2 regions of the Paenibacillus sp. HGF5 genome follow, and region 2 is predicted to be linked to the other one. Evidence: riboswitches for the same ligand, from Rfam matches in the RefSeq annotation. Region 2 holds a riboswitch; the other holds the start of a gene.
The links. Region 2 has a riboswitch for FMN ahead of HMPREF9412_RS28585 (DMT family transporter). Riboswitches for the same ligand answer to the same signal wherever they lie in the genome.
Positions count from the first base shown of each region.

Region 1: another riboswitch for FMN. It lies ahead of ribD (bifunctional diaminohydroxyphosphoribosylaminopyrimidine deaminase/5-amino-6-(5-phosphoribosylamino)uracil reductase RibD); the one in region 2 lies ahead of HMPREF9412_RS28585 (DMT family transporter).

Region 1 covers NZ_AEXS01000167.1:108,268-123,306, reverse strand. Annotated here, with positions in the region: gene lysA (diaminopimelate decarboxylase) at 1-582, shown strand, start outside; gene HMPREF9412_RS27975 (peptidylprolyl isomerase) at 783-1,214, shown strand; gene HMPREF9412_RS27970 (acyl-CoA thioesterase) at 1,290-1,691, opposite strand; FMN riboswitch at 1,893-2,076, shown strand; gene ribD (bifunctional diaminohydroxyphosphoribosylaminopyrimidine deaminase/5-amino-6-(5-phosphoribosylamino)uracil reductase RibD) at 2,345-3,445, shown strand; gene ribE (riboflavin synthase) at 3,469-4,137, shown strand; gene HMPREF9412_RS27955 (bifunctional 3,4-dihydroxy-2-butanone-4-phosphate synthase/GTP cyclohydrolase II) at 4,188-5,426, shown strand; gene ribH (6,7-dimethyl-8-ribityllumazine synthase) at 5,686-6,153, shown strand; gene HMPREF9412_RS27945 (segregation and condensation protein A) at 6,219-7,010, shown strand; gene scpB (SMC-Scp complex subunit ScpB) at 6,979-7,584, shown strand; gene HMPREF9412_RS27935 (DUF2953 domain-containing protein) at 7,778-8,458, shown strand; gene ytfJ (GerW family sporulation protein) at 8,431-8,880, shown strand; gene HMPREF9412_RS27925 (D-alanyl-D-alanine carboxypeptidase family protein) at 9,000-10,184, shown strand; gene HMPREF9412_RS27920 (nucleoside recognition domain-containing protein) at 10,244-10,876, shown strand; gene HMPREF9412_RS27915 (spore maturation protein) at 10,883-11,416, shown strand; gene HMPREF9412_RS27910 (hypothetical protein) at 11,565-11,903, shown strand; gene HMPREF9412_RS27905 (pseudouridine synthase) at 11,925-12,680, shown strand; gene HMPREF9412_RS27900 (redoxin domain-containing protein) at 12,806-13,333, shown strand; gene resB (cytochrome c biogenesis protein ResB) at 13,330-15,033, shown strand; gene ccsB (c-type cytochrome biogenesis protein CcsB) at 15,020-15,039, shown strand, end outside.
Region 2 covers NZ_AEXS01000171.1:17,310-32,348, reverse strand. Annotated here, with positions in the region: gene HMPREF9412_RS28595 (choice-of-anchor I family protein) at 1-4,079, shown strand, start outside; FMN riboswitch at 4,704-4,870, shown strand; gene HMPREF9412_RS28585 (DMT family transporter) at 5,005-5,985, shown strand; gene HMPREF9412_RS28580 (RNA polymerase sigma factor) at 6,196-6,738, shown strand; gene HMPREF9412_RS28575 (DUF4179 domain-containing protein) at 6,800-7,801, shown strand; gene HMPREF9412_RS28570 (ABC transporter permease) at 8,312-9,277, shown strand; gene HMPREF9412_RS28565 (carbohydrate ABC transporter permease) at 9,291-10,163, shown strand; gene HMPREF9412_RS28560 (ABC transporter substrate-binding protein) at 10,211-11,836, shown strand; gene HMPREF9412_RS28555 (Nif3-like dinuclear metal center hexameric protein) at 11,929-12,729, shown strand; gene HMPREF9412_RS28550 (GntR family transcriptional regulator) at 12,789-13,463, shown strand; gene HMPREF9412_RS28545 (sporulation protein) at 13,550-14,323, opposite strand; gene rlmD (23S rRNA (uracil(1939)-C(5))-methyltransferase RlmD) at 14,558-15,039, shown strand, end outside.

The DNA.
Region 1 (15,039 bases), on a different contig from region 2:
CGCTACGTGGATGGAGATACGCCGCTTCAAGTATCCCAATATGTAAAAGCGATTACGGATGCGGTAAAGAACCATTTTGCGGGCCTTGGTTCCGAGCTTCCTGAAATTTGGGTGGAACCGGGTCGGAGCATCGTCGGTGACGCAGGCACCACGCTCTACACGGTGGGCACCAGCAAGGATATTCCCGGGGTGCGCAAATATGTTGCCGTCGACGGCGGCATGACGGACAATCCGCGTCCGGCACTCTACGAATCGAAATACGAAGCGCTGCTTGCAAACCGTGCTAAAGAAGAGCCGGAAGAAACGGTATCCATTGCCGGCAAATGCTGCGAGAGCGGAGACATGCTGATTTGGGACCTGGAGCTTCCGAAGGTTGAAACGGGCGATCTGCTGGCGGTGTCCTGCACGGGCGCATACAACTATTCCATGGCCAGCAATTACAACCGGATCCGCAAGCCTGCGGTCGTATTCGTGAAGGATGGGCAAAGCAATCTGGTCGTTCGCCGCGAATCGCTTGCCGATATCATCAGCAACGATGTCGTGCCGGCGGATGTAACAAAAGAAACCGTTACGAGTTTATAAGACGTCAATGTCTCTGGATAGGAAGGGCCCGCCAAAGCCTCCGGCTGCGGTCAGGGCTCTTCGTCCTGCCTTCCGTCGGCTATGGTCGCGGGGGAGGGACAAGTTCGTTTTGCTTCGAGGCTCAAAACATAGTAAACTATAACTTGCATTGTAAAAAAATCGATAAAAGCGTTTGAGATAACGGAAGGAGATACACACATATGGCAAAAAAAGCGAAGATCACCTTGGAAAACGGCAAAGAGGTTGTGCTTGACCTGTTCGAGAACGATGCACCGAACACGGTGGCTAATTTTGAGAAATTGGCCAACTCCGGCTTCTATAACGGTCTGGTATTTCACCGCGTAATTCCTGGATTCGTTGCTCAAGGCGGATGTCCGCAAGGAACGGGAACCGGCGGACCGGGTTATACCATTAACTGCGAGATCAATCCTAACAAGCACGAGCGCGGAAGCTTGGCCATGGCGCATGCCGGCCGGAATACCGGCGGAAGTCAGTTCTACGTGTGCTACGAGCCGCAGCCGCATTTGGACGGACAACATACCGTATTCGGCAAAGTTGTTGAAGGCATGGAATACGTGGATGCATTCAAAGGCCGCGACAAAATGGAAAAAGTAGAAGTGTACGAAGCATAATAAATTCAGCATCATGCAAAAACAGGCTCACCCTCAGGGGTGAGTCTGTTTTTTATGGCCGCCGCAAAGGGCGGATTACGCAGGGGCTGGGAACAATCGGCGAAGTTCTTCGGGGACGGGCCGGCTTTTACGTGAGTTTACATCCATCGCCACGCTGGTAACGATGGCATCCGCGCACAGCTCATGCTGTTCGTTGTATATCCGCTGGGCCATGACGTAACTCGTGCGGCCCATGGACTCGGGTTCCGTCACGACGGTCAGCCGTTCGCCTTGGCCGCACTCCTTGCGGTAATTGATATTGATATTGACGGTGACGGTCTGAACCCCGAGCCGTTTCAGCACATCATACCGCAGATCTCCCGCTTCGTACCATTCCTCCCGGCCCCACTCCAGGTATTCGAGGTATTTTGCATTGTTTACATGTCCGTTGACGTCGATCTCCGTGGGACGGACGATAATGTCCAGCGAAGTTTTCATCGTGGCTCGCTCCTTTTCAACTACTTCTTACCTCCTTGCTTACCCTACTTAACTGTTCTCCTTTCGGGAAGCGTTCTCCTTTAAAAGTCCATGCTAATGACAGCATTAAAGTTATTCGCTTTAAAAAAGTTAGTTGTTTTTTCTTGCAATTTTCAAAAGGGGGTGATAAGATTCTTCATAAGATCAAACAATTTCATATGTTTAATCCTTCGGGGCAGGGTGAAATTCCCTACCGGCGGTGATGAACGCAGTGATTGAGCTTATCGAAGCAGAGTGCTGCGTCTTAGTCCGTGACCCGGATATGAATGTGATGTTTCACATCGTATGCGGTGGACCTGGTGCAAATCCGGGACCGACAGTATAGTCTGGATGGGAGAAGGAGTGAAAGACACATAAGCAGCACATGTTATTGTGTCTTTGCGCACAGCGTGACATGCGTTATGTGCAGGTTTTCACATGCGATTCAAAGCTGTGACGGCGTTTTTTTGGTTTCGCCTGTGACGGATTTGGGTCGCTTGCTATACGCGAAATCTGCATTCATGACGGTTATTTATCGTGTCAATGATTAACTTCCATCAAGCCCTGTTTAAGGATTCTTCGGAATCTTTGGCAGGGCTTTTTTGTATGAACGTTGGGAAAGGGGCATGTTTAGCATGGATATCGTCAACGATGAATTCTATATGTCACTTGCGCTGGATCTGGCTGAACGTGCGCAGGGCCAAACCGGGATCAACCCGGTAGTCGGCTGCGTCGTCGTTAAGGACGGTGCTCTCGCCGGGGTGGGCACGCATCTGGAACGCGGAACGCCGCATGCCGAGGTTCATGCCCTGAATATGGCCGGGCCGAAAGCGGCAGGCAGTACCGTGTACGTGACATTGGAGCCCTGCAGTCACTACGGCGCAACGCCGCCTTGCAGCGAGAGGCTTATCGCCAAGGGCGTTCGGCGGGTGGTTGTGGCCTGCGAGGATCCGAATCCCCTCGTGGCGGGCAGAGGGATTCAGATGCTGCGCGCAGCGGGAATCGAGGTTGAAACGGGTATCCTTAAAGATCGCGCTCTTCGCCTGAACGAAGCCTTTGTTAAATTCATTACGACGGGCCGGCCCTTCGTCACGTTAAAGACGGCCAGCACGCTGGACGGCAAGATCGCTTCGAAAACCGGGGACAGCAAGTGGATCTCCAATGAAAAATCCCGGGAGCTGGTGCATACGCTGCGCCATCGCCATCAAGGCATCATGGTCGGCGTGTCTACGGTTATCGCGGATAACCCGAGCCTGACGACCCGGCTTGGCGTTAAGGGGCTGCACCCGGTCAGGATCATCGTGGATTCGAGCCTGAGGATACCGCTCGACAGCCATGTCGTGTTAGACGGATTGGCGCCCACCTGGATCTTGACGACGGAGCAGGCGGATGACACGAAGCGGACCGAGTTGGAAGAGCTTGGTGTTCAGGTCATCCCCTGCGGGCCTGGACCGCGGGTGGATCTGAAGGGAGCGCTGCTGCAATTGGGACAAAAGGGGATCGCCTCGATTTTGCTGGAAGGCGGCGGTACGCTTAATGGCTCGATGCTGGAGCAGAAGCTGGTGGACCGGCTCATCCAGTTTATCGCTCCCAAAATCATCGGCGGGTATGATGCGCCGGGAAATTACATGTTCAGCGGTTATGAACAGATGAACCAAGCGATTTCGCTGACAGGACTTGAGACCGAAAGACTGGGCGACAATATCTACGTCACTGGCATTCCGGTCTGGAAATAAGGAGCGAGAAAGGAGGGAAGCCTGTGTTTACTGGATTGGTCGAGGAGATCGGCGAGATGCGGCGTATCGGGCGCCAAGGGGAGGCCATGCTGCTGAGCATTTCCGCTAACCGGATTATGGACGATCTGAAGCTGGGCGACAGCGTATCCGTAAATGGCGTCTGCTTGACGGCTACGGCGATCGACAAGGGCGTATTTACGGTTGACGTTATGCCGGAAACCTATAGGAATACGAATCTCAAGGAGCTGCAGCCGGGCGGGAAGGTTAATTTGGAACGGGCGATGGCAGCCGGAGGGAGATTCGGAGGCCATATCGTTCAGGGACACGTGGATGGCATCGGCGTCATTCGGAGCGTAAAGGCCGATCAGAATGCAGTGGTATACGAGATTTCGCCCACGGATGGGGACGTATTCAAATATATCATTCCGAAAGGCTCGGTCACATTGGATGGAATCAGCTTGACCGTTGTCAAAACGACGGATTCCTCCTTTACGGTGTCCATCATTCCCCATACGCTGGCGGAGACGGTGCTCGCTTATAAAAAAGCGGGCGACACGATTAATATCGAATGCGACATTTTGGGGAAATATGTAGATCACCTGCTGCACTACGGTTCGGAAGGCGCAGGAAGCAGAAGCGGCACGAAATCGGGGATCAGCAGGGATTACCTGGCCGAGCATGGCTTTGCCTAAGCCGTTTCTTGCATATAGAGATATCTCCATGAGAAGAAGGAGGAATAGGGATGGATGAGCGCTTTTCATTTCATACGATCGAAGAGGCGTTATCAGATTTGAAGGAAGGCAAGGTCGTCATCGTTGTTGATGACGAGGACCGCGAGAATGAAGGCGATTTTATCGCATTAGCGGATAAAGCTACCCCTGAGGTCATCAATTTCATGATCACCGAAGGCCGCGGGCTGGTCTGTTTGCCAATGACGCAGGCCAGGGCTCGGGAGCTCGATCTCAAACCGATGGTGACGCAAAACACGGACTATCATGGAACGGCCTTTACCGTCTCCATTGACCATAAGGACACCACGACGGGCATATCCGCCCATGAACGTTCCATAACCGTCAACGGCATCTTGGATCCAAATGCATCGGCCGCCGATTTTCGAAGACCGGGCCATATGTTTCCGCTGATTGCGAAAGACGGCGGCGTTCTTCGCCGGGCAGGACATACGGAGGCGGCTGTCGATCTAGCCCGCCTGAGCGGCTCCTATCCGGCAGGCGTCATCTGCGAGGTGATCAAGGAAGACGGCACGATGGCAAGGCTTCCAGACTTGATGGAGATCGCGAAAAAGCATGATCTGAAGCTGATCAGCATCAAGGATTTGATCCATTACCGCAACGAAAAAGAAAAGCTCGTGCAGCGCGAGGTGGCGGTGCGGATGCCGACCGACTACGGCGTGTTTCAAGCCGTAGCCTACACCAATGACGTGGACAACAAAGAGCATGTCGCATTGGTAAAAGGAGAGATCGACCCGAGTGAGCCGGTTCTCGTCCGCGTGCACTCCGAGTGCTTGACAGGGGATGTGTTCCACTCCCATCGCTGCGACTGCGGTCCGCAATTTGAGGCGGCCCTTCGCCAGATTGATGAAGCAGGCAGAGGCGTGCTTCTCTATATGCGCCAGGAGGGACGGGGCATCGGTTTGATCAACAAGCTGAAAGCCTATAAGCTGCAGGAAGAAGGGCTCGACACCGTCGATGCGAACCTGAAGCTAGGCTTTGCGGCGGATCTGCGCGATTACGGCATCGGAGCCCAGATCCTGAAGGATTTGGGCGTAAGGAAGATCCGCCTGCTGACAAACAATCCGCGTAAAATCAAGGGTCTCGAAGGTTACGGCCTGGAGGTCGTGGAGCGCGTCCCGATTCAAATGCCGGAGAACGAGGATAACACGGGCTACCTGCACACCAAGCAAGCGAAGCTCGGTCATATGCTGAAGTTCAATGATATCGAGCAGAACGAGAGTGCCAATTAATCACCAACCCAATAAAAGGTCAATCATGGAGGAGGTTTGCCTCATGGAATGACCCAGCGAAGAGGGCGGAATGCTGCTGGAGAAGCGCCAGCGGTCGCCTTTAACTCCTGATTTCTTCCCTGAGAATATAGATCATGAAATCAGGAGTTAACAGCGATCGGAAGCAGCAGCCGTCAGCGCAGCGGGCAACCACATCGATGTCATCCCAAATCCATGTTTGACCTTATATAAACTCCAACCCGAAAGGAAGTCATCCAACATGGCAACAATATTTGAAGGTCATTTAGTATCCGAAGGTTTGAAATACGGCATCGTGGTAGGTCGTTTCAACGAATTCATCACCAGCAAGCTGCTTGGCGGGGCACTGGACGCCTTGAAGCGTCACGGCGCACAGGACAACGAAATCGACGTCGCCTGGGTGCCGGGGGCGTTTGAAATTCCGCTCATCGCCCAAAAGATGGCAGAAAGCGGCAAATACGATGCGATCATCACCTTGGGAACCGTCATTCGCGGCTCCACCACGCACTATGATTATGTGTGCAACGAAGTGGCCAAGGGCGTGTCCGCCATTAACCTGAAGACCGGCGTACCAACGATTTTCGGCGTCGTCACGACGGAGAACATTGAACAAGCCGTCGAACGGGCGGGAACGAAGGCAGGCAATAAAGGCTGGGATTCCGCCATGGCGGCCATTGAAATGGCGAACTTGACGAAAAGCCTAAAATAGTGCTTATTTAATGTAGTGCTCTTTTTATAGAGCACTGCATTTTATTTTTGGCGGGAGGATTCACCGTGACCGTATTATACAAGCTGGAAACGTTTGAAGGACCGCTCGATCTGCTGCTGCACTTGATTGATAAAGCGGAAATCGACATCCAGGATATTCCCGTCAGCGAGATTACCGAACAATACATGGCCTATTTACACAACATGCAGGAGCTGGAACTGGAAATTACGAGCGAATTTCTGGTGATGGCTGCAACGCTGCTGTCTATAAAGAGCAAGCTATTGCTTCCGAAGCCTCCGGTTATCGAAATGGACGAGTTCGATTTTTTTGAAGAGGATGACATGGATCCGAGAGCGGAACTCATCGCGAAGCTGATCGAATACCGCAAGTACAAAGGCATCGCCCGTCATCTGCATGAGAAGGAATGGGAACGCAGCATGATTTACTCCAAGGAAGCGGAGGATCTGACTCCTTACATGCCGGAAGTGGAAGAGAACCCGGTGCAGGGATTACATATCTCGGATTTGATCGCAGCTTTTCAAAAAGCGTTAAGCAAAGCCGTCAAACGCACATCGTATGCCCGCATCCAGCGGGATGAAATATCGGTTAAGGACCGGATCCGGCAGGTGATGGACGCTTTGGAGCAGGTCGGGCCGGGAGGCAGGATTCTGTTCTCCAAGCTGCTGCACGAGGAGATGGAGCGCCATGAAATCGTGGTGACCTTTCTGGCTATCTTGGAGCTGATGAAGATGAAGCAAATCCTGTGCTACCAAGAGAAATTGTTTGAAGATATCGTCATGGAGTGGAGAGGGGAAGAACGCATTGATGGAATATCCGAAGCTGAAATCGATTATTGAGGGGCTTCTGTTCCTGGCGGGAGAAGAGGGCTTGTCGGTAAAGCAAATTGCTGAAATCACCGAGCAATCGGATGGCCTCGTTGGCGAAGCGCTGGAGGATATGAAGGAAGAATGGGAGCGATATGAACGGGGAATTCAGATCGTGCAGATTGCAGGGAGCTACAAAATCGCGACGCTGGCCGAGCACGCCCCGTATTTCGAACGTCTGGCGTATTCGCCTTCCCGCTCCTCATTGTCGCAAGCCGCGCTCGAGACGCTTTCCATCGTGGCCTATCGGCAGCCGATTACGCGGGTGGAGATTGAAGACATTCGCGGCGTCAAGTCCGAAAGAGCCATCCATACGCTGGTAAGCAAAGGGTTGATTGAAGAAGTCGGACGCGCGGAGGCGATTGGCAGACCGATTCTGTATGGAACGACCAAATCGTTTCTGGATTATTTCGGGCTTGCGAACATCAAGGATTTGCCGGAGCCGTCGCAATTCGAGGATAACGATCATCTGGAAGAGGAAACGCAGCTGCTGTTCGACAAGCTTGACGGACAACAGCTTACGTTTGATGATGTGGAGGAAAGCTAGCCATCATATATGGTATAATGCTTCATTTGAGAAATGGGTCCTGAGCGTGGATAATCCGCGTCCGGGCCCTTTTTTTGTCGTTCCAGGCATATGAAAGCAGAGGATCGAAGCAGTTTCGCATCATTTGGAGACCCTTTTGCCATACTAAGCCAAGCGGATTACATTTTACTAAGTTCGTTTTGGGGGTTACTTCGTGAGGATATGGATCTTTCTTGCGGTCGGCCTGGTCGTTCTCCTTATCGCATTGCTGATCGTTGTGCTAAGCTCGAAGGTCACGATAAAGCTGGACGTGGTCCTAAGAAAAAATGAATATAAAGTATTGGCGGAAATGAAAATGCTCTTTGGATGGATCACGCGCAAATACGAAGTTCCCTTTCACTTGGCCAACGGTGGCATTGAGTATAAAAAAGAGACCGTTCCCGTGGACGAGGGGACTGAGCTCGGTTCCAAAGAAAACAAAGAAACTTCAAGACGAACTATACGATATAGGGACTATGTGCGGGTCTTGCTGACTACTAAAGGATTTAAAAAGTGGGCAAGGCAAACGATGGCGGCCGTTCATCTCATGGATGTGCGCTGGTCAACCCGGATTGCTTTGGAGCATGCGGCCGATACCGCGGTTGCAACCGGGCTGCTTCATGCTGTTAAGCATACCATTATGGGATGGATGTCGTACCGGCTGATTATGGATGAGCTGCCGGAAATCCAGGTGGTACCGGTCTTTAACGGTCCGCCGCAAATTTCCACAGAGCTTTGCTGCATAGCGAAAATCTCCTGCGGAAAAGCTATGTATGCTGGACTGGTACTTATAGTTCGCGTGTTAAAGGTGAAAGGAGGAATTAGATCATGGCAGAACACCCTATTCAAGGCTTGATGCAAACGGCTATGGAGAACATCAAGGGAATGGTGGACGTGAATACGATCGTAGGCGACCCCGTGAATACCCCTGACGGCAGCGTCATTTTGCCAATCAGTAAGGTGGCGTTTGGTTTTGCAGCGGGCGGGAGCGACTACAACGTTGAAGCAGGCGGCACACACCATAATACCGCTAACGGGACGCATACCGACCATAATGCCCTTCCTTTTGGCGGCGGCAGCGGCGGTGGCGTGTCCATCCGGCCGATAGCTTTCCTGGTCGTGGGTAAAGAAGGCGTGCACATCGTTCCGCTGGACAACCAGACACATCTGTTTGAACGGATTATCGATGCGACCCCGTATTTACTCGATCAAATCCAGTCGATGTTTCAATCGGGAAGCAATGCCGCAGGCAGCACGACGCCTCCGCCGGCATACTGATTGAAGCAGGCAGATCCCTTTCGTTCATGACGGAAGGGATTTTTGCTGCAATGAAATGGACATACCTTCAGCGAGGACGACATATACTTGTACAAGATTTCTGAACACCGGAGGATAAAATGATGAAAATGAAATGGACGAACCGCAAGTCTATGTTATCCATGTTGATCGCCATATGCTGCTTGCTGGTTACGGCTGTCCCTGTACATGCAGATCACGAGCAAGGCCCGTCCAATCATGCACAGGCAGCTGCGCTGATTGACGTGACGTCCGGGAGAATGCTGTACAGCAAGAACGGGGACGAGCGTTTAAGAATCGCCAGCTTGACCAAGATTATGACCGCCATCGTGGCCATTGAACACGGCAAGCTGGATGATCGCGTCAAAGTCTCCAAGAATGCTTTTGCCAAAGAGGGCTCCTCGATCTTCCTGAAGCTTGGCGAGGAGATGACCCTTGAGAATCTGCTGTACGGCTTGATGCTGCGCTCCGGCAACGATGCTGCCACGGCCATTGCGGAGCATGTCGGCGGTACGGAAGAAGGCTTTGTGTTATTGATGAACGAGAAGGCCGCCTCGCTCGGCATGACGAATTCGCATTTTATGAATCCGCATGGACTGGATCACGACGAGCATTACTCGTCAGCGCATGACGTAGCCAAACTGACGGCATATGCCCTCAAGAATCCGGTCTTTAGCGAGATCGTCAAAACCCCTACCAAGAAAGCGCCAAACCCGAATGAAGCATGGGACTACAAATGGGACAACAAAAACAAAATGCTGCGCTTCTACGAAGGGGCGGACGGCGTCAAAACGGGTTACACCAAAAAAGCATTCCGCTGCCTGGTGAGCTCCGCTACTCGTAACGGTCAGCAAATCGCAGCGGTAACACTGAATGACGGCAACGATTGGAACGACCATTCCAACATGCTGGATTATGGCTTTGCTCATTTTCCACTGAAAAAGGTCACGGAAAAGGGACAGAAAATCCAGGGCTATCCGCTCGTCACGGGCAGTTCCTTCACTTATGCGTTCGCGCATGATGAGGAAGCGCGCCTGGTGAAGAGACTGGTCCTGCATAAAGCAAGCACGCCCGACTTGTCTTTTGGGCTGCGGGGGCATATTGAGCTGCTGCTCGATAATGTCAGCATCGGCAAGGTTCCGGTTTACACGGAAGGAAGCAAACTTCCTGAAGCCCCTGAGGCCTTGCAAAAGTCCAGGAGCGCTCTGGGACCCGTCGGTTCCTTGTCGCTTTGGCAGTCTGCAGGAGAAGTGCTCCGGCATCTGTTCAGGGGCGCACATAACTAGCCTTCGCTAAAGAATCGTGTATTCTCATAACAGCGGGGCAGCAAAACGGGGGCGAAGAGATGATCAATTTGATTTGGATGGGGATGATTGTGATCGGGTTTTGTTTTGCGGCCGTCAACGGGAACATCGACAGCGTCACGAAAGCCGCATTCGACGGAGCCCAAACGGGCGTAACCGTCTCCTTCGGTCTTATCAGCATACTGGTATTCTGGCTTGGCATGATGCGGCTCGCAGAGGACGCGGGTCTGCTGAAAAAAGTGGCCAGGCTGCTGGGGCCGGTTGTCCGCTTCCTGTTCCCGGATGTACCGAAAAATCATCCCGCAATGGGATACATATTGTCCAATATGAGCGCCAATTTGTTCGGTCTGGGCAATGCGGCGACCCCGATGGGAATCAAAGCGATGCAGGAGCTTCAGAAATTGAATCCGGATAAGGAAACGGCATCTCCGGCGATGTGCACGCTCCTGGCGTTAAACACGGCCAGCATTACGCTGATACCGACAACGCTGATCGCGATCCGGCTAAATTATGAATCTGCCAATCCTTCGGAAATCGTCGGAACCACGCTATTGGCCACTGCGATTGCGACGGCCGCGGCAATTATCGCCGACCGATGGTATCGCAGACGAACGATGCGCCGCCAGAAGCCGCCCGGAATCGGTACAGGCCTGAACCCGGACGTGAAGGGGTGATGAGTCTTGCTGTCTTGGATTAATCTCGTTTCCGCCTGGTCAATACCCATTATTATCGCATTTATTCCTCTTTATGCTTATACGCGCAAAGTGCCCGTATACGAATCGTTTGTGGACGGAGCCAAGGACGGCTTCTCCACGGCGATCGGGATCATTCCGCATTTGGTTGGCATGATGGTCGCCATAAGCGTATTCCGCTCTTCCGGCGCCCTGGAGTTTTTTGTCGGTTGGACGGGCCCTTTTTTGCAATCGCTCGGCGTACCTAGCGAGATTCTGCCTTTGGGAATATTACGGCCGCTGACAGGTACGGGCTCCCTCGCTTACACAACGGAGCTGATCCGCGCATACGGACCGGATTCGATGATCGGCCGAATCGCTTCGACCATACAGGGAAGCACGGACACAACCTTATACGTGTTGACCGTCTATTTTGGCGCCGTGGGCATCCGCAATGGCCGCTATGCGTTGAAGGTCGGACTGTTCTCCGATTTGGTCGGGTTTATTGCGGCGATTGCCGTCTGCTTGCTGGTGTTCGGTTAATTGATTTCATGGACGACTGTTAGAAAGCCGAAAGCAAGGCATATAGTAAGAAGGTGCGTTTTTTCAATGTAACAGGACGTATGCCTATACCCTTGATTCCGCCATGTCATATACTGCTGCAATCACAATTTGTAGTAGGGGTGATGGGATGGAAATCGAGGGTTTTGTTATTCATCATACCGTGTGCTCGCAGGAACCGCGGAACTGGGATTTTAAAATCCATCAGGACGGCTCCGTGTCCGCTTCTTCCGTGCTGGTCCAACCGGGACAGATCCACATCTGTCTGGAGGGCGACTTCAATGCCAGCTACGAGTCGATGACGCTGGACCAGAAAACGCAGCTGTTTACCGCCAGCAAAATCATTTTGGAGCTGTCCAGACTCCATGATATTTCCCCGCTCTACTTATTTCCCCACTCTGACACCTGCCCAGGGGCACATTTTCCATGGAACGCGCTTGTGATTTATCCTGTCGATGGTTATCATTAGGGATGAGGTGACCTAACGAACATGGAGAGATTACAGAAAATTATGGCACAGGCCGGAGTCGCTTCCCGCCGCAAGTGCGAGGAATTGATTCTTGAAGGCAAGGTGCAGGTAAACGGTGAGACCGTTACCGAGCTCGGCACGAAGGCCGATCCAGCCCAGGATATCATTACGGTTTCAGGCAAACCGATTAAGAATGAGAAAAAGGTATATGTCATGCTGAATAAGCCGAAGGGAGTCATTACAAGCGCTTCCGATCCCGAAGGCCGTAAAATTGTATCGGATTATCTCAAAGGCATTAAAGAGCGGGTATATCCGATTGGACGTTTGGACTACGATACGGAGGGGCTTTTGCTGCTGACCAACGACGGGGAGTTTGCCAATCTGCTCAGCCACCCCAAATACCATGTGCCCAAGACTTATTTGGCTACCGTGAAAGGGGTGCCCCACGGCACCGAGCTGGACAAGCTTCGTCAAGGGATTATGCTGGAGGACGGAATGACGTCTCCTGCGGAAGTGGAGTATAAGGACGTGGATCCGGACAATAAACAATCCGTTATTTCGATCACGATTCATGAAGGCCGCAATCGTCAAGTGAGAAGGATGTTCGAGGCGATTTCCCATCCGGTATTGAGATTGAAGCGGATATCTTACGGGGATCTGCTGCTGCAAAATTTAAAGCGGGGCTTGTACCGCCATTTGACGGCGGACGAAATCAACCAGCTCCTGCAGATGGCGAAAGCCGCAAAGCCGGGTGGGAAACCGAAGAAAAAACGTTAAACCCGACACATAATATTCAAAATGGCGAGCGGCGTTTATGACAAATTTCGTTATAATTGTTCATAGGATGTTCACACCCGTAGTATGCGATATGATGAATGTCATAGAAAGGAAGCTGCTGCTATATGGGCAAATCTAAGAAAAGCGTACAGATTGTTATTCTGCTTGCCATCATCCTGATCGGAGTGTACGCCGTTGCAACCGTTGTATTCGGCTCTGATGAGGTTCCCAAAGTAGGGCAAAAGGCAGCGGATTTCGAACTTCTAGGCATGGATGGCAACGTACATACCATGAGTGAATACGAAGGCAAGGCCAGGGTTATTAATTTCTGGGGCACCTACTGTCCGCCGTGCGTGCGGGAAATGCCGGCACTTCAAGCCCAGTGGGAAAAATGGAGCAGCCAGGGCGTTGAGATCATCGGAATCAATGTGGGCGAGAACAAAATGACGGTAGAGAATTTTGTTGCTCAAACCGGCGTGAAATTCCCCATCCTGATGGATCCCAAGCGGAACGCTGTTGCCAGCTTCGGGGTTGGGCCGATGCCAACGACCTTTTTTGTTACGGCCTCCGGCAAGATTGACCATATTCGCATAGGCGAACTGGATTTGAACACCCTTGACAAACAAATTGAACAGTTGGTGAATGCGAAATGAGTCAAGGTTCCAAGCCTTTGATCCAGAATACGAAGTGTGATTGTGGACACCAGAATCCAACGGGGACGGTCCTCTGCGAGGCTTGCGGCAAGCCGCTGACCGAGGAAGCGGAGGCCCAGCCGATTCTGGAAATGCGGTATGACGGCGTTGCCCGTCGATCGCAGAAAGAAAATCCCGGTATTATCGATCGGGTATGGAATTTCTTCTCTTCGGTAAAAGTAGCAATATATCTCATATTGCTAACCTTGATCGGATCCTCGCTGGGGACGATCTTTCCGCAGGAGAGCACTTTCCTTAACATTGACCCCTCTGTCTACTACAAAGAGGAGTACGGACAGCTGGGGCATATTTATTACTTGCTCGGGCTGTCACATACATATACGTCTTGGTGGTTCGTTCTGCTGCTCGTCATGATCGGCGCATCGCTTGTCATTTGCAGTCTTGACCGTGTCCTGCCGCTCTACAAAGCGCTCAGCAGACAACGGATTCCGAAGCATATGTCCTTTCTTACCCGTCAGAAGGTGGTATACCAAGGACAAGTCCAAGAGGACGGGGCCGACTGGGTTGAGCGGATTAAGCCGATCATTAAGAAAAAGGGCTATCGCGTTCGAACGGACGGCGGGACGCTTCTGGCAGAGAAGCAGCGGTTCAGCCGCTGGGGCCCTTATGTTCTTCATATCGGCCTGATTATCTTCCTTCTCGCTGTTTTGGGACGGAACCTGCCGGGACTGCATATGGACGAGCATATGGCCTTTCCCCAGGATGAGCCTGTGCACATCAAGAACACCAGCTACTATTTATTGAACGACGGCTTTAAGGTTGAATTCTATACCGAGGACGATATGCCTGAAGAATTCAAAGGCAAGAACAAAGTGCTGCCGAAGGAATTCCAAACCCAGGCCATCCTGTATATGTGCGAGGCCAATTGCGACGATCTCGATAAAGAGCCTCAGCTCGTGGAATTGACGCGCCATAACATCGAAGTGAACCATCCGCTCAATTACAAAGGGTTAAAGGCTTATCAATTCGATTATGATCTGACCCCGATTCTCCGTACGGTTTCGCCGATGCTGATTGACAGCAAGAGCGGTAAGGAATACGGCAAAATCACGCTGTCCATCAACGATCCCCAAAGAGTATATCAGGCAGGGGAATATACGTTAACGCTTACACAGTCCTTTACCGATTTTGGGCTGGGCGATAACGGCAAGCCGGTCAACTTGTCACCTAACCCGAATGCGCCTGCATTCTTATTTCTGATTAAGGGACCTGATCTGCCGAAGGAAGGCATTCAGTACTTCTACTTCCCTAAACAGATCGATAAGGAACGTTTCAATCAAGAAGCGATCAATGCGCAGCTGGCGGGTGGGGAGGCACTCGTAAAACTGGATGTGCTCAGCATGGACGATGTGGACTTTTCGGAATCGACGACTTATCTGAATATTCGTGTGGATAAAGCCATGCCGTTCATTTGGGTTGGTTGTTTCATCGGTATGATCGGCTTGATCATGGGCTTTTATTTCACCCATCGCCGGATCTGGCTGCGTATTGATAACGGAACGCTGACGCTGGGCGCGCATACGAACAAGAACTGGTTTGGACTTCGCAAGGAGATCTCCGCGATCCTCAAGCAAATGAATATCGAAGTCGATGAAAAGTCATTGGAGAATAACAGGGGGACTAAGCATGAATCTAATTGATTTCAG
Region 2 (15,039 bases):
GTCAAATTCGCAGCACCGGAACGAAAAACGATGCCGTCCATGATCTGGAGCCCGAATACATCGCATTGTCGGAGGACGAGCTGACAGCGTACGTGGCCCTGCAGGAAAACAATGCGATAGCCGTGGTCGATATCGCCTCGAAGCGAATTCAATCGGTCCGGGGACTCGGATATAAGGATTTCAATCAATCGGAGAATCAGCTCGATTTGCTGAAGGATGGACAAATCAAGTTTGAGAATGTTCCTTTTTACGGCATGTATATGCCGGACGGAATTGCGACCTACAGCGTGAACGGGCATCAGTATATCCTGTCCGCGAACGAAGGGGACGCTACCGGCTGGGATGACCGAAGCAACGAAAGCGACATCGGCAAAATGAAATCCAATCTGGATCCATCGTCGCCGGCAGCCCAATTCCTGGCTGGCAAAGGGACAACCTATGACAAGGTTGAAGTTGCGAGCGATATGGGCAATGAAGGGCTGTATCTGTACGGGGGGCGTTCCTTCTCCATCTGGAATGCGGCGGATTTATCCCAGGCATACGACAGCGGGAGTGATTTCGAGAAGATTACGGCCGAGCGCTTGCCGAATCATTTCAATGCAAGCAATGACAAAACCGATCTGGACAGCCGCAGCGCCAAGAAAGGCCCGGAGCCGGAATATGTTGCCGTGGGCAAGGTCGGACAGAAGACGCTGGCTTTTGTCGGACTGGAGCGCATTGGCGGCGTCATGACCTATGACGTAACGGATCCAGCCGCTCCGGCGTTCCTGAACTACTTCAACTCGCGGGATTTCAACGTAGGCATCCAATCGGATTCCGGACCGGAGGGACTGGACTTTATTCCGGCTTCGGACAGCCCAACAGGACGTCCGCTGCTGCTGGTTGCGAATGAAGTTAGCGGAACGGTGGTGCTGCTGGAGCTTCAGGTGACCAAAATTACGGTGGATAAGCCTTCGCTCACGTTGAAAACGGGCGGGTCCCCGGAACCATTGCAAGCAAACGTTGAGCCGGTTCAGGGCGGATCGGCCGAGCTGGCCTGGAGTTCCACCGACGAAACGGTAGCCGCCGTGGACCAGAACGGCCTGGTTACGCCGGTATCCGCAGGTCAAGCCGTGATTACCGTCCTGAGCAAGGATGGCTACGGTTCGGCGGAAGTGTCGGTTAACGTAACGGACGGTTCGCCGGATGGAGAACCGTGGAAGTTAACAGTGATGCATACCAACGATACCCATGCGCATCTGGCGGAAGTGGCCAGACGGGCTACGCTGGTTCATGAGATCCGCAGCGAAGGCGGAAACAGCCTGCTGCTGGATGCTGGGGACGTCTTTTCCGGCGATCTGTATTTCACCAAATGGTTTGGGCTGGCTGATCTGGCCTTCATGAACTATATGGGTTATGACGCGATGACGTTCGGTAATCATGAATTCGATCAAGGCACCAAGACGCTTGCTGATTTCGTGAGCAAGGCGCATTTCCCGCTCGTCAGCGCGAACGTGGATCTTAGCCGCGACGCTAACATTTCACATCTGATTAACAAGCCGGCGGTTATCGATGCCGATCAGCCCAAGACAACCGCAAATAGCGGGGTATACCCATACGTGACACTGCAGGTTGACGGCCAGAAGGTCGGGGTGTTCGGCTTAACGACCGAAGATACCGCGGAAACCTCCAGCCCTGGTAAAGACGTGGTCTTCCGTGACGCGGTGACCTCGGCTCAGGCTACCGTTGAGGCGATGGAGAAGGAGGGGCTAGACAAGATCATCGCCCTCTCCCACCTGGGGTACGCTAAAGATCTGGCGCTGGCCGAAGCCGTCGAAGGCATCGACCTCATCGTCGGAGGTCATACCCATACGACGCTAAACGCGCCGGAAGTGGTGACGGACAGTCAGCATCATACCCCTACCGTCATCGTTCAAGCGAATGAATGGGGCAAGTTCCTCGGCCGGGTAGATCTGCAGTTTGATAAAAACGGCGTTGTTCTCGTGGGAGACGGCGAACTTGGCGGGAAGCTGATTCCGGTAGACAACACGGTCCAGGAAGACACGCAAGCGAAGGACATGCTGGCTCCTTACAAAGCGGAATTGGAAGAACTGATGAAGCAGGTTATCGGCATTGCCGGAGTCGAGCTTGACGGCAAACGCGAGAATGTCCGCTCCAAGGAGACGAACCTGGGCAATCTGATTGCCGACGGCATGCTGGCTAAAGCCAAAGAGCTAAAAAACGCCGATATTGCCCTCACGAATGGCGGAGGCATCCGCGCCGCGATTGATGAAGGTGATATTACGATGGGCGAGCTGCGTACGGTGATGCCTTTCGGAAATACGCTGTTTGTTATGGACGTCACCGGACAGCAGCTGAAAGACGGGCTGGAAAACGGAATAAGCGGTGCCAAACTGGCGGATCTGCCAGGGAAGTTCCCGCAAATCGCCGGGATGAAATTCAAGTGGGATCCTAGCGCACCGGCAGGAGATAAAGTGTTCGACGTACAGATCATGAAGGACGGAAGCTACAAACCTCTGGTATTGACCGAATCGTACCGGATGGCAACGAACAGCTTTGTAGCCAAGGGCGGAGATGGATATAAATCCTTTGCCGATGCGATTGCCGAAGGGAAATACAACGAGGATCTGGGTTACCCGGATTATGAAATTTTCATGGAATATGTGAACAAGCTGGGCGGTAAGGTATCGCCGAAGGTCGAGGGCCGAATTACGGAGCAGAAGAAGCCGGCGAATCCTGGCGACGGCTCTTCTCCTGGATCAGGATCAGGCGGGTCGGGGGGCGGTTCCGTAATGCCGCCGACAACGCAGCCTAATCCTCCTGCTACTGGCGGAAATGCATCCGAGCCAAACGTGATGACAGGCAGCAATTTGAATATTAGTGCTGCTGCAAGCGGAACGATGGACCGCATTACGGTAAAGGAAGAGGCGTGGAAAAAGGCCGTGACCGGCTTGTCCTCGAACGGGCAGCAGGAACTGATTATTCGGGCTCCTGAATTGAACCGTGCCGCGGAGCTGTCGCTTCCGGCAGCAGGCTTGAAGCAGGCCATGGAACGGAATCCGAATGCAACCCTGGTGCTGGAGACCGCACTCGGAGCCATCCGTCTTCCGATAACGGCACTGCCTCTGGATGAAGCTCTGGAGCCTGCACAGGGGTCCGGCGGCATCCAGGTGAAGGTGTCGGTGGCTCCGGCAGCAGGCAAGGTAGCGGATGCTATGACAAGCAAGGCCTCTTCCATGGGCGCCTCGTTGGCAGCGAATGGAGGACTGCGGTTCGGCGCAGCGGTTGGAGCGCCTGGCGCAGAGCAGGAACTGAAGGATTTCGGGAAGCGCGTCATCAGCCGTATCATGCCGCTGCCGGCTGGGATGAACCCGGATTCGGTTGCTGCCGTCATTTATGACGAAGCTGCGGGTACTTTCCGGTTTGTACCGGCCGTAAGGACGACATGGAACGGTAAAGCAGCGATTGAAGTCAAGCATGCCGGAAACGGCGTTTATGCGCTGCTGCAGTACAAGAAGACGTTTGCGGATCTTGACGGCCACTGGGCGCAATCGGAAATCGAATCCATGGCTTCCAAGCTGCTCGTGAACGGAGTCAACGCGGACTCCTATGCACCGGGCAAGGCGATCACGCGAGCTGAATTTACGGCCATGCTCGTCCGTGCGATGGGGCTCAGCCCGGTCATCGAGAGCGGTGCATTCAAGGATGTTCAGGATCATTCCGCGTATGCCGGCGAGATCGGCGCAGCCTCGCGCTACGGCTTAATCGAGGGCGGAAACGGCGGTGCCTTCTCGCCGAATGCCAGCATGACCCGAGCGGAAATGGCTGTAATGATCACCCGGGCCATGGAGGCGGTGAATCCGGCAGACCTATCCAATCAGGGCGCGAATGCCGCTGCCGGATTCAAGGATCAGGCATCCATTCCGGTTTGGGCGGCCGCCCATGTGGCCAGTCTTACTAAGCAAGGCATCGTGCAGGGTGACAACCAAGGCAATTTCGGAGCACTCGATTCGGTCACACGAGCGCAAGCAGCACTTGTGCTGAAGCGTACTTTGGCAGCGTTGAAGTTTATGAACTGATCGAAGCAGGATAGCATTTCATGCGATTAGACCGTCCTTAAGGTGGATTGAAACCTTAAGGGCGGTCTTTTGGCGTACTCAGGCAGATGGCGACCGGTTAAAGTGAAGTGCTCAGGCTTCCGAGACCTTTAATAAGGGATGGAAATAACGACCTGATAACGATTGGATAAGGATGTGAGTTCATGCGCATTGAATCTGAATATACATATTGCAAGCAAAGTATTGCTGAGTGAGACGAAGCAATCGGAGGAAACAGCTGCAGAAAGTGCTTCTCGGTTGTTATCTAAGCCTCATGGGGGCGGAATGAGCCTTAATACCGAGGAAGCGCTGGGCCTGCTGAATCTTCAAGCAGGAGTGGCTGCTATTCAAGCCGGAAGTTATTTAAGATAGGCGCAAGGAAATGGTAAAAAATCATGCTGGTAACAAATTGATACTTGCTGTATAATTTTCAGTAAGTCTTGGTTGAACGTGAGATTTTTCATTGTGTTCATGTGTAATTTCGTTTATTTTGAAAATAGATGTATTTACATGAAAGGATTCATGTTATAATTTCAATACATCAACTAAGCTTATAGGAATTATCGGTCAATCGGTTTAATGGCAAGACCAAAATAAAACATGAATATGGATCTTCGGGGTAAGGTGAAATTCCTGACCGGCGGTGATGGCTCTGTTCCTTCGCGAACGAGCCTCAGCCCGCGACTCGCTGCGTTCAGTTTGCAACATGAATGAGCGACTGACTTGGTGCAATTCCAAGGCCGACGGTAAAGTCCGGATGGGAGAAGATCAAAGATGAGTTTGCCGTGAATGCGAAAAATTCCATTCGACGCAGGCTTATTTGATCAGCCCCCGTATATGTCGGCCATGCCGATGACGGGGGCTTTCTGCTAGTAAGACCTCCGTATTCAAGACAGGAGAGGGCAAGATGAGTAATATGAATACCGGGATCAAGGTGAAACCTTATGGTTCCGACGCACAGGCAAGTCGACGTTTTAAAGGAGGGTTCTGGCTCGTTGTTTTGGGGGCCGCCCTGTGGGGCGTTGACCCGTTATTTCGGGTTATTCTGCTCAAGAATCTGACTTCGGCTCAGATCGTTTTGCTTGAACATATCATTATTTCCTTGATTGCAATTCCTGTATTGTGGAAGAACCGGGAGGAACTAAAGAGCCTTGGCTGGAATCATGTCGGCGCGCTGCTGTTTATATCCTGGGGCGGTTCGGCACTGGCTACCGTATTGTTCACGATGGGGCTGTCGAGCGGCAATCTGAATGCCGTCCTGCTGCTGCAGAAGCTGCAGCCGCTGTTTGCCATCATTCTGGCCAGCCTGCTTCTGAAAGAGAAGCTTCCGCGCCATTTCGGGATACTGCTTATCATCGCCTTGGCAGGCACGTATCTGCTCACCTTCGGCTTAACCCTGCCGATCGGCCATTGGAACGAGTTTGTTCAAGTCGGGAGCCTCCTGTCCTTAGGCGCTGCAGCCTTATGGGGCGGCTCAACGGTCATGGGTCGCTTGATGGTAGGCAAACTGAAGTACGAGACGGTAACCTCGCTGCGGTTTGTGCTTGCGCTGCCGCTCCTGACCGTCATTACTTGGAGCGAAGGGGCAGCTTGGAATATGCCGGCATGGGGCACAGGCGCCTTTGCCTTGGTATCGCTGAACCTGATCGGTCAGGCACTGCTGCCGGGTCTCCTGAGCCTGCTGGTTTATTATAAAGGGTTAACCACGACCAAAGCCTCTGTGGCTACACTCGCGGAACTGAGTTTTCCCATGGTGGGCGTGCTGATTAACTGGATTGTATTCCAGCAAATCGTGACAGGGCCTCAGCTCCTTGGATTCCTGCTGATCTGGATCGTGCTGTTCATCATATCGAGACAGCAATCCGAGGCTTCTCCGCAATTGCAATAAAATCATACGTTTGTAGAACAAGCCGATCCGATGGGGTCGGCTTTTTTTGCCGTTACCCCAAGCAAAGCTGCTCCGATCGGTTTGCTTGGCGAAACGATTATTTTTTCAAAAGATGTGTAGGGTTTCCGGAATTAAAGGTGTCTTATATAGTAGCACGGGATCTGTGGCTTGGTTCTACCAAAAGAGATGATTATAAAGGGGGGAGGATCCATGGAGGATCAGACATTGCTGGATGGGCTTGCGAGGAAAGATCCGCGATGTTTTGAAACATTGGTTGACCGCTATTCACGCTACATAGCCGCTGTGGTCGCTAAGGTGGCAGGTGGGCGGTTTAATTCCTTCGATGTGGAGGAAATCACCGGGGACGTGCTGGTCAAGCTGTGGACAGACGGGCCCAAAATCATGCTGCGCGGAGATAGTCTCAAGCCTTATCTGGCCATAGCCGCGCGTAATCATACCTTGAATGCCTTGCGAAAGAGGCAGCGGGTCATTGAATCCGAATTGGAAGATGACGCCGTTTCTTGTCCCTCTGCGGAGGCACTGGCTATTCTACGGCAGGAGAAGGAAACGATAAGCGGCATGGTACAGGGGATGGGCGAACCGGATCGCGAAATATTCATCCGCAGGTATTTCTATTTAGAGAAAGTCCGCGATATTGCAAGCCGGCTGAATATGCAGGAGAAAGCCGTCACCGCCCGGATCCGCCGGGCAAGGGACAAACTGCGCATCCATTATGAAACGGAGAATCCGTAGGATTTCTATAAAGACCGTGTCTATAGGAGTGAAGCTTCAAATCGATTGCGAAAGGGGATGGATGCAAGTGAAGCGGCGAATTGTAGATATCATGGCCAATATCGACAATCAGGAGCTGGAGGACCTCCTGCTTACGGAGGAAGAGGAACGCGAGTTGACGCAGCAGATCAGTATGGAACGGATCAAGAACCGAGCGATGAACCGTATTCAAAAGGAGGAAACGATGGTGTTTAAAAACAGGAAAGTGAAAAAATATAAAGCCAGTATCGTTATCGCTGCCGCGATGATTATGATACTTAGCACGACCGCTTTTGCGAGCCAATACATGGATAGCTTGAAGCAATTTTTCGGTCAGTCCGCGTCCATTGCGGAAGACGAACGGTCACCCATACAAGGGACGGATACAGCGTCCGGGGTAACCATGAATGTTGAAGAAGGAGTTTATGTCGGCAACAGCGGTTATTTGGTGGTCAGTTTCATGAAAGAGGATGGCATGCCATTCCCTGAGGGTGTTTCGATCCCCCTACTTGAACTGAAAACGGAGCAGAATGTGAATTATATGGTGGGGCAGCAGCTTCTTGACGATAACAAAAAGCTTGTCGCCGTGTTTGAGATGGATGCGATGAATGACCTCGAGGGGCTGAAGGCACGGATCACAGCCGATCGAATCACGTCAGCGGACAACACCCAAGCCGTTGAGGGCCCTTGGAATGTGCAATTCACCATTTCTCCGGGCAAACAAAGAGAACAAAGTCTGAATCTGGCGCTTGATGAGGGTAAGGAAGCACTGTCTCTCCACACCATTAGTGTTTCATCCATCGGTGTAGCCATCGAAGGCAAGCGTACCGACGGTGAGCTGGATAAACTGCCGGAATATACGCCGGAGGTTAAGGTCATCGCCGCGGACGGATCAGAACTGAAGCTTCATGCCAGCTCGACAAGCACCACAAAGAGCGGATTTCAGTGGCTGTATAATCTGGACAGCAAGAATAACCTCGTATTTCTGGGGGATATGGACATTAAAAGCGTCAGCATTGACGGCAACGTGACGGAGCTGAAATAAATCTAGAGCAGACAAGGGGGAGAAGCGAAGAATTCTGCCCCTTATGCATGATGAATACCTAAGCAGAAAGGGATTCTTAAAACCGTGACGCAGCAGGCCATGGCCTGAATGCGCTCACGGCTTTTTTTTCAGGCTTGGGATCGGGATTGTATGCACGAGGAAAAAATGTATTGAAATTGAAGAAAACGTCCATTACAATAAAACCAACTACCATACTAGTTATACTAGTATACAAAATATCGACTCTCTACATAAGTAAAAGCAGCAGCGGAATCTTTTGAATCTAACGCTCAAGATGAGGGAGTCTATTTTTCAAACTAAACATGTAAGCGCTTAATTATGGGAGGGGCTGAATAAAAGGGTGGCGGACATCCTGCTGAACGCTGAATAGCAGCAAACGGAATACGATTTCTCATTGAAGGTTGAATGGAGATGGATGATGAAACATGGGCTTAGTCCATGAATGAAGACGTATGAGGAAAGGCCCTACGGATTGGAGTGAAGAACGTAATGGAGCCCAAAGTTGCAAATCATTCCTTGCCTGCCGCGAAAGCGGCTAAGAAGCCAGCCAAGCTTAAAACCATCGCTGCGTTGATCCGGAAGGATTGGCAGCTGTATTCTTTATTGGTTCTACCGATTATGTATCTGCTCATTTTTAAATACGGACCGATGATCGGCAACGTGATTGCCTTCAGGCGGTTTATGCCGGGGGGCAGCATCTACGGGGAAAAGTGGGTAGGACTGCACTATTTCAACATGTTTATCCATGACCCGGCGTTCTGGAACGTGTTCAAGAACACCCTGCTGCTCGGTGCGCTGTCCCTGCTCTTTACGTTCCCGGTACCCATTATCTTCGCGCTGCTGCTAAATGAGGTGAAGAGCAAGCGGTTCAAGAAATTCGTCCAGACGGCTTCGTATCTCCCGCATTTTCTGTCCATCGTCATCGTTGCCGGGATGATTCTGCAATTGACGTCGGTCAACGGCTCCATTAACTCGCTTATGGAGTTCTTTAATGGGGAACGAATCAATTTCATGCAGCGGGCCGAGTGGTTTCGGGCGATCTATATCTCGTCTGAAATCTGGCAGGGCATGGGCTGGGGCGCGATCCTGTATCTGGCCGCCTTAACGACAATAGACGAATCCCTGTACGAGGCGGCGAGGATCGACGGGGCCAACCGCTGGAAGCAAACGCTGTTTGTTACGATTCCGGGCATCCTGCCAACGATTGTGACGCTGCTGATCCTGAACATGGGGGCATTCTTAGCGGTAGGGTTCGAGAAAATATTGCTGCTCTACAATCCGGTCATTTATGAAACGGCGGACGTGATATCGACATACCTGTACCGGGTCGGTCTCGTATCGAACAACTTCAGTTACGCGACGGCGATCGGGCTGTTCGAGTCCGTGATCGGGCTTATATTGGTCTTCTCCGTGAATGCGATCTCGCGAAGACTGACGGATCGAAGCTTATGGTGAGGAGGGAGCGCATATGAAGGAGTCAAGATCCTATAAGGTGTTCAAAGTGTGCAATGCCATCATTCTGCTGTTCGTTGTCTTCATCACGCTGTACCCCTTCCTGAACGTGGTCGCTCAATCCTTCAGCGGCGAGTCGTACATCAACTCTGGGAAGGTGAATCTGATTCCGAGGGGCTTCAATCTCGATACCTACAAAACCGTGACCAAAGACGCCATGTTCTGGACGAATTACAAAAACACGATCGTTTACAGCGTGGTCGGCACCGCCATATCCATGTTTTTAACAACGATTTTTGCTTACGCCCTGTCCAAAAAAAGGCTGGTCGGCCGTAAGTTCCTGACGATGTTTGCCGTGTTCACGATGTTCTTCAACGGGGGGCTGATCCCGAACTATGTGCTCATTAACAGCCTGGGCTTCAGCAACTCCATCTGGGCCATCGTGATCCCGGGAGCCATCAGCATCTATAACATGCTCATCATGAAGTCCTTTTTTGAAAATATGCCGGAGGAACTGGAGGAAGCCGCGGCCATTGACGGACTGAACACGTACGGCATGCTGTTCCGAATCGTGCTGCCCTTAAGCAAAGCGGTCATCGCGACCATGGTTCTCTTCTATGCCGTCGGGCACTGGAACTCCTGGTTTCCGGCCTTCCTGTATCTGGACCAGAAGGAGCTCTTCCCGGTCACGATCTATCTGCGGAACATGATTGCGGGCGCGACGGGCGTTACTTCCGCTGGCGCCACCTCGGCCGATAACCTGACTCAGATCTCCGCCAACATCAAATCGGTGACCATGGTGCTGACCATTTTGCCAATATTGACGATTTACCCGTTTGTTCAGCGATATTTCGTGACCGGCATCATGCTGGGCTCCGTCAAGCAATAGGACCATCCGTAAGGACAATTTATTGATATCATGGGGGGAATGGGAAAATGAAAAAGAGTCGTCGATCGTTTGCAGGCAAAGCTTTATTGCTGTCATTAATCATTGTGATATTGGCGGCGTGTACCGACAAAACAGGCGGCAAAGAGGCTGAAATTCAGGATAAGGGTGCCATGGAAACCTACGCCGTAGGCGAAACGTTCAAGGCGACGGAGCCGTTTGAGCTGTCCATCCTCTACAGCGACCAGCCGGCGTATCCTTATAAGCAGGATTGGATGCTTTTTGCTAAACTAAAAGAAATGACAAACGTGACCTTGAAGCCGACAATCGTGCCGATGAGCGATTACAGCCAAAAGCGCAGTCTGCTGATCAGCTCCGGCGACGCGCCGCTGGTCATTCCGAAGACATACCCGGGGGAGGAATCCGCGTTCGTGGCTTCCGGCGCGATTCTGCCGATCAGCGATTATATTGACCTGATGCCGAACTTCAAGGACAAGATCGAGAAGTGGGACATGGACAGCGAGCTGGAAGGGCTTCGCCAGGAGGACAAAAAGTATTATGTGCTTCCTGGCCTCCATGAAGCGGTGTGGCCGGACTACACCCTGATCGTGCGCACGGATATTTTCGAGAAGCATAACATCGCGATTCCTGCCACCTGGGATGAGCTGTATACGGCCATGAAGCAGCTGAAGGAGGAATATCCGGACGTTACGCCATTCTCCGACCGCTTTAAATTCAACAGTACGCTGAATATCGCCGCTACCGGCTTCGGCACCAAAGGCGGATGGGGCTACGGCAGCGGGCTGACATATAGGGAAGAGCAGGATGAGTTTGTATACACGGCGGCTACGGACGAATACAAGGAAATGCTGACCTACTTCCACAAGCTGGTGGACGAAGGACTGCTGGACAAAGAGAGCTTTACCCAGGATGACGATCAGGCCGTGCAAAAATTCGTGACCGGCAAATCCTTCATCATCAACGGCAACTCCCAGACCGTGGTCCAGCACCGCAACGATATGGACAAAACGCTGGGCGAAGGCAAGTATGCCATCAGCAAAATCACGGTTCCCGGCGGACCGGCCGGCCAGCTGATGTCCGGCAGCCGACTCGAGAACGGGGTCATGATCTCATCCAAAGTGAAGGAGAGCGAGCATTTCAAAGCCATTCTGCAGTTTATCGACTGGCTCTATTACAGCGACGAAGGACAGGAATTCGCGAAGTGGGGCGTCGAAGGCGTAACGTATACGAAGGAAGGCGGCGTACGCAAGCTGATGGACGACATCAACTACAACGGACTGAATCCAAAGGGCACGAAGGATCTGCGGATCGAGCACGGCTTCTCGGGCGGCGTGTTTGCATACGGAGGCACGACCGAGCTGCTGCAATCCATGTTCAGCGAGGAAGAGCAGCAGTTCCAGAAGAGCATGAGCGAAACAAAAACGGTGGTGAAGCCGGAGCCTCCGATTCCATACTCGGTAGAAGAGCGCGAGCGAGTGACGCTCTTGAGCACGCCGCTGAAGGACTACACGGATCAGAACACGCTGAAGTTCATTCTGGGCGACCGCGATCTCGCCGAGTACGACAAGTTCGTGCAAGAGCTGGATAGCCAGGGCGTGGGGCAATACCTGGAGATTGCGAATAAAACGTATAAAAAATATAAAGAGCAACAATAACCGACGGATCGACAGGCTGCCGTTTCTTGATGGAAGGGCAGCCTGTTTTTCGGTTCGGCCGTTTGCGTTGTTCCAAAGGAGGGCATTCCAGATTGCGAGTCACCGTTCAAGACATCGTCAACCGCTTAACAGAGCCCGCAGGATTTCTTGAATCCATGGTGGACAGGGTTACGGCGGGAAGCGCCGAAGCGGTGGTCCACGGCATTGCCGTCACGTTTGCGGCATCGTATTCGGTTCTGCAGAGAGCGGTCGAAGTTGGGGCCAACCTTGTCATTACCCATGAAGGGGCGTTTTACAGCCATCAGGAGGAGGGATATGAGGGGGTGGAGGCGAGTCCTGTCTTTCAGGATAAACTCCGCTTGATGGAGTCCGGAGAGTTGACGATTTACCGGTTCCATGATGCGCCTCACCGATACGTTCCCGATATCATGACGCAAGGACTGGTTCAGGCGCTGGATTGGGAGGCTTATGTCGATAAGCATCTTCCGGCAGCGGCCATTGTCACGCTGCCGGAAGAGATGAGCCTGCCGGATATTGCGGAGTTTGTAAAAAGAAAGCTGAATCTTCCTTACCTTCGTTATGTCGGTAATCGAAGCAGCACATGCTTCAGAATCGGCATAACCGTGGGCTATCGCGGCGGCGGCGCGCATGCCATTCCCCTCTGCCTGAAGGAGTCGCTGGATCTTCTCATCGTAGGGGAAGGCCCTGAATGGGAGACGCCTGAATACATGGGCGATGCGGCGGCGCAGGGCAGGGGCCCGTCCCTGCTTCTGCTTGGCCATGCTGCTAGCGAGGAGCCCGGCATGGCCTGCGTGGCCGATAGGCTGCGGGAGTTTTTTCCGGCGATTCCTATACATTATATACCGTCCGGGCCTTTGATTCGGGTAATATAGAGGGAAGGGCAACTTTAAGCAAAGAGAACATAGAGCATTTAAGAAAGAGGTAGCGATATATGTCAACAGAGCAAAAGATTAAAGGCTCTACCAGAGAGTATTCTTATCAGCTATTGAAGGATCGGATATTTCATCTGGAGCTGGAGCCGGGTACGAAAATCTCGGAAAAAGAAATTGCGGATGAATTGAACGTCAGCCGGACACCGGTCCGGGAAGCGTTCATGAAGCTTGCGGAGGAAGAGCTGCTGGACATCATTCCGCAAAGCGGGACGATCGTATCCCGTATTAATCTTCGGCATGTTGAGGAAGGCCGATTTATCAGGGAGAAGATCGAGAAGGAAATCGTGGCGCTCGCCTGCGGTTCTTTTCCCGAAGAGTTCCGCTTCCGCCTGGAAACCAATATTGCGCTGCAGGACGTGTGCGCGGGCAACCATAACTTCTATAAGCTGTTTGAGCTGGACGAGGAATTCCACCAAATTCTGTTTGAGGGGACGGGCAAAGAACGGACCTGGAAGATGCTGCAGCAATTGAACATCCATTTCAATCGTCTGCGGCTGCTTCGCCTGTCCAAGGACTTCAACTGGGAGAATATCATCTCGCAGCATAAAGAAATGTATCAGCTGATCGTCAATCGGCAGGCGGAGCAAGCCATGAACGTGATGGAGCGTCATCTGCGCCTCGTCGTTGTGGAGCAGGATATTTTGCGAGAGAAGTATCCGCATTATTTCATCTAAGGGATCGATATACATTCATCATTCAAAAATAATGGCCCGCTGGGAGAGTCGCCTGGGAAGCGACCTGCCTTGCGGGCCATTTTTCATTAGATCGATCTGCGGATGACACGGTCCAGAATTTGGGCCACGTGGGATGGTCCTTGGGCCAGATCCTGCTTGTCGAGGGTTACCCAGGAGTGCTGTTCATCCATATCGAGCGAACGCTGGAGCCAGCCTGAAACGCCTCTGCCTCTACGGTCGACTTCGACCAGGATGGAAATCCCCTCCTGCTCCGGATAGAGAATCAATTCAAGCTCTTTGATATGACCGGCATAGGAGGAGCCGGGATAAAATTCAATTTCCTGCACGAATGGAACACCCTGGCCGAGCCGCGGATGATATTCGCATGTTGCTATTTTGAAGCTGAAGCCAAGCGCTTCGACGGCGTCGAAGACAATGGATGCGTCCTCGTTCGGTTCGACGTCGATGAAATCGCGGTCCTTCGGATCGATGGCATTATCGATATCGAGTCCGGTGTGGATCCATACCGGCTGCCGCGAAATGGTGAGCGGCGTTTCCAGCGGCAAAGGAAAGGCGAACGGAATTTCCTGCTGATCGCCAGGCTTCAACGTGAGGCGGCTTGAGACGTTGACTTTTGCAATGGTATAGGATTCTATGTATTTCTTGTCGTCGCTTTCCCTGGTATATTCCGTCATCAGTTTCAAATAGATGCGGTCGACCGTCTGCTCTACGTTTCCTCCCTTAATGTGAATGATTCCGCGTACTTCCTCACCCGGATAATAGGAGGATTTTTCGAGGTGCGTATCGATCTGGGCGGCTCCAATTCCTACACTGGCTAGCATTTTGTTAAAAAACGACATAAAAGATACCTCCATAAGAGAATGTATGATAATGGAATTATACGCTGGAGGATCGTCTCTGGTTTCCATATCGAAAAAATATTTTTTGCGGTTTTTTGCGGAGTAAAGATGTTGGTGCCAATGAAGCGAAAGAATCCCCGTATAACACCGGAAAAAAGTACATGGCTCGTTCGCATTCGCGGGACCGTCATGGTATATTGGACACGATACCATTAAGGATGGAGCAATTAAGGCATGAGTGAACAACGGCGTTCCGGAAAAGGAACCAACAACAGCAAATCAGCGGCATACGGGAAGAAGCAGGGCGAGCGGACTGCAGCGAACCAAGCAGGGGCAAAGCCGACCTTTCAACGTGACCGTATGAAGAACAGCAATTCGTCGTCGGCATCCCCGCATGCGAAGGGGAGACGAGCGGATCAATATAAGCAAGAGGTACGCGGACCGAAGCCGTCATCCGGACGCGAGCATGCGGATGAGCTGCAGGCCGGGGACGTGATAGTCGTTACGATCAAACGCCTCGGCATTAACGGCGAGGGAGTGGGTTACTACCGCCGCAAGGCGGTGTTTATCGATGGAGCGATCACGAATGAAGTGGTCAAAGCCGAGGTGAGGGAGGTTCAGCCTAAATTTATCAAGGCCCAGCTGCTGGAAGTGGAGAAGCGGTCGCCTCACCGGATAGAGCCTCCTTGCCCGGTATTCGGCATCTGCGGCGGATG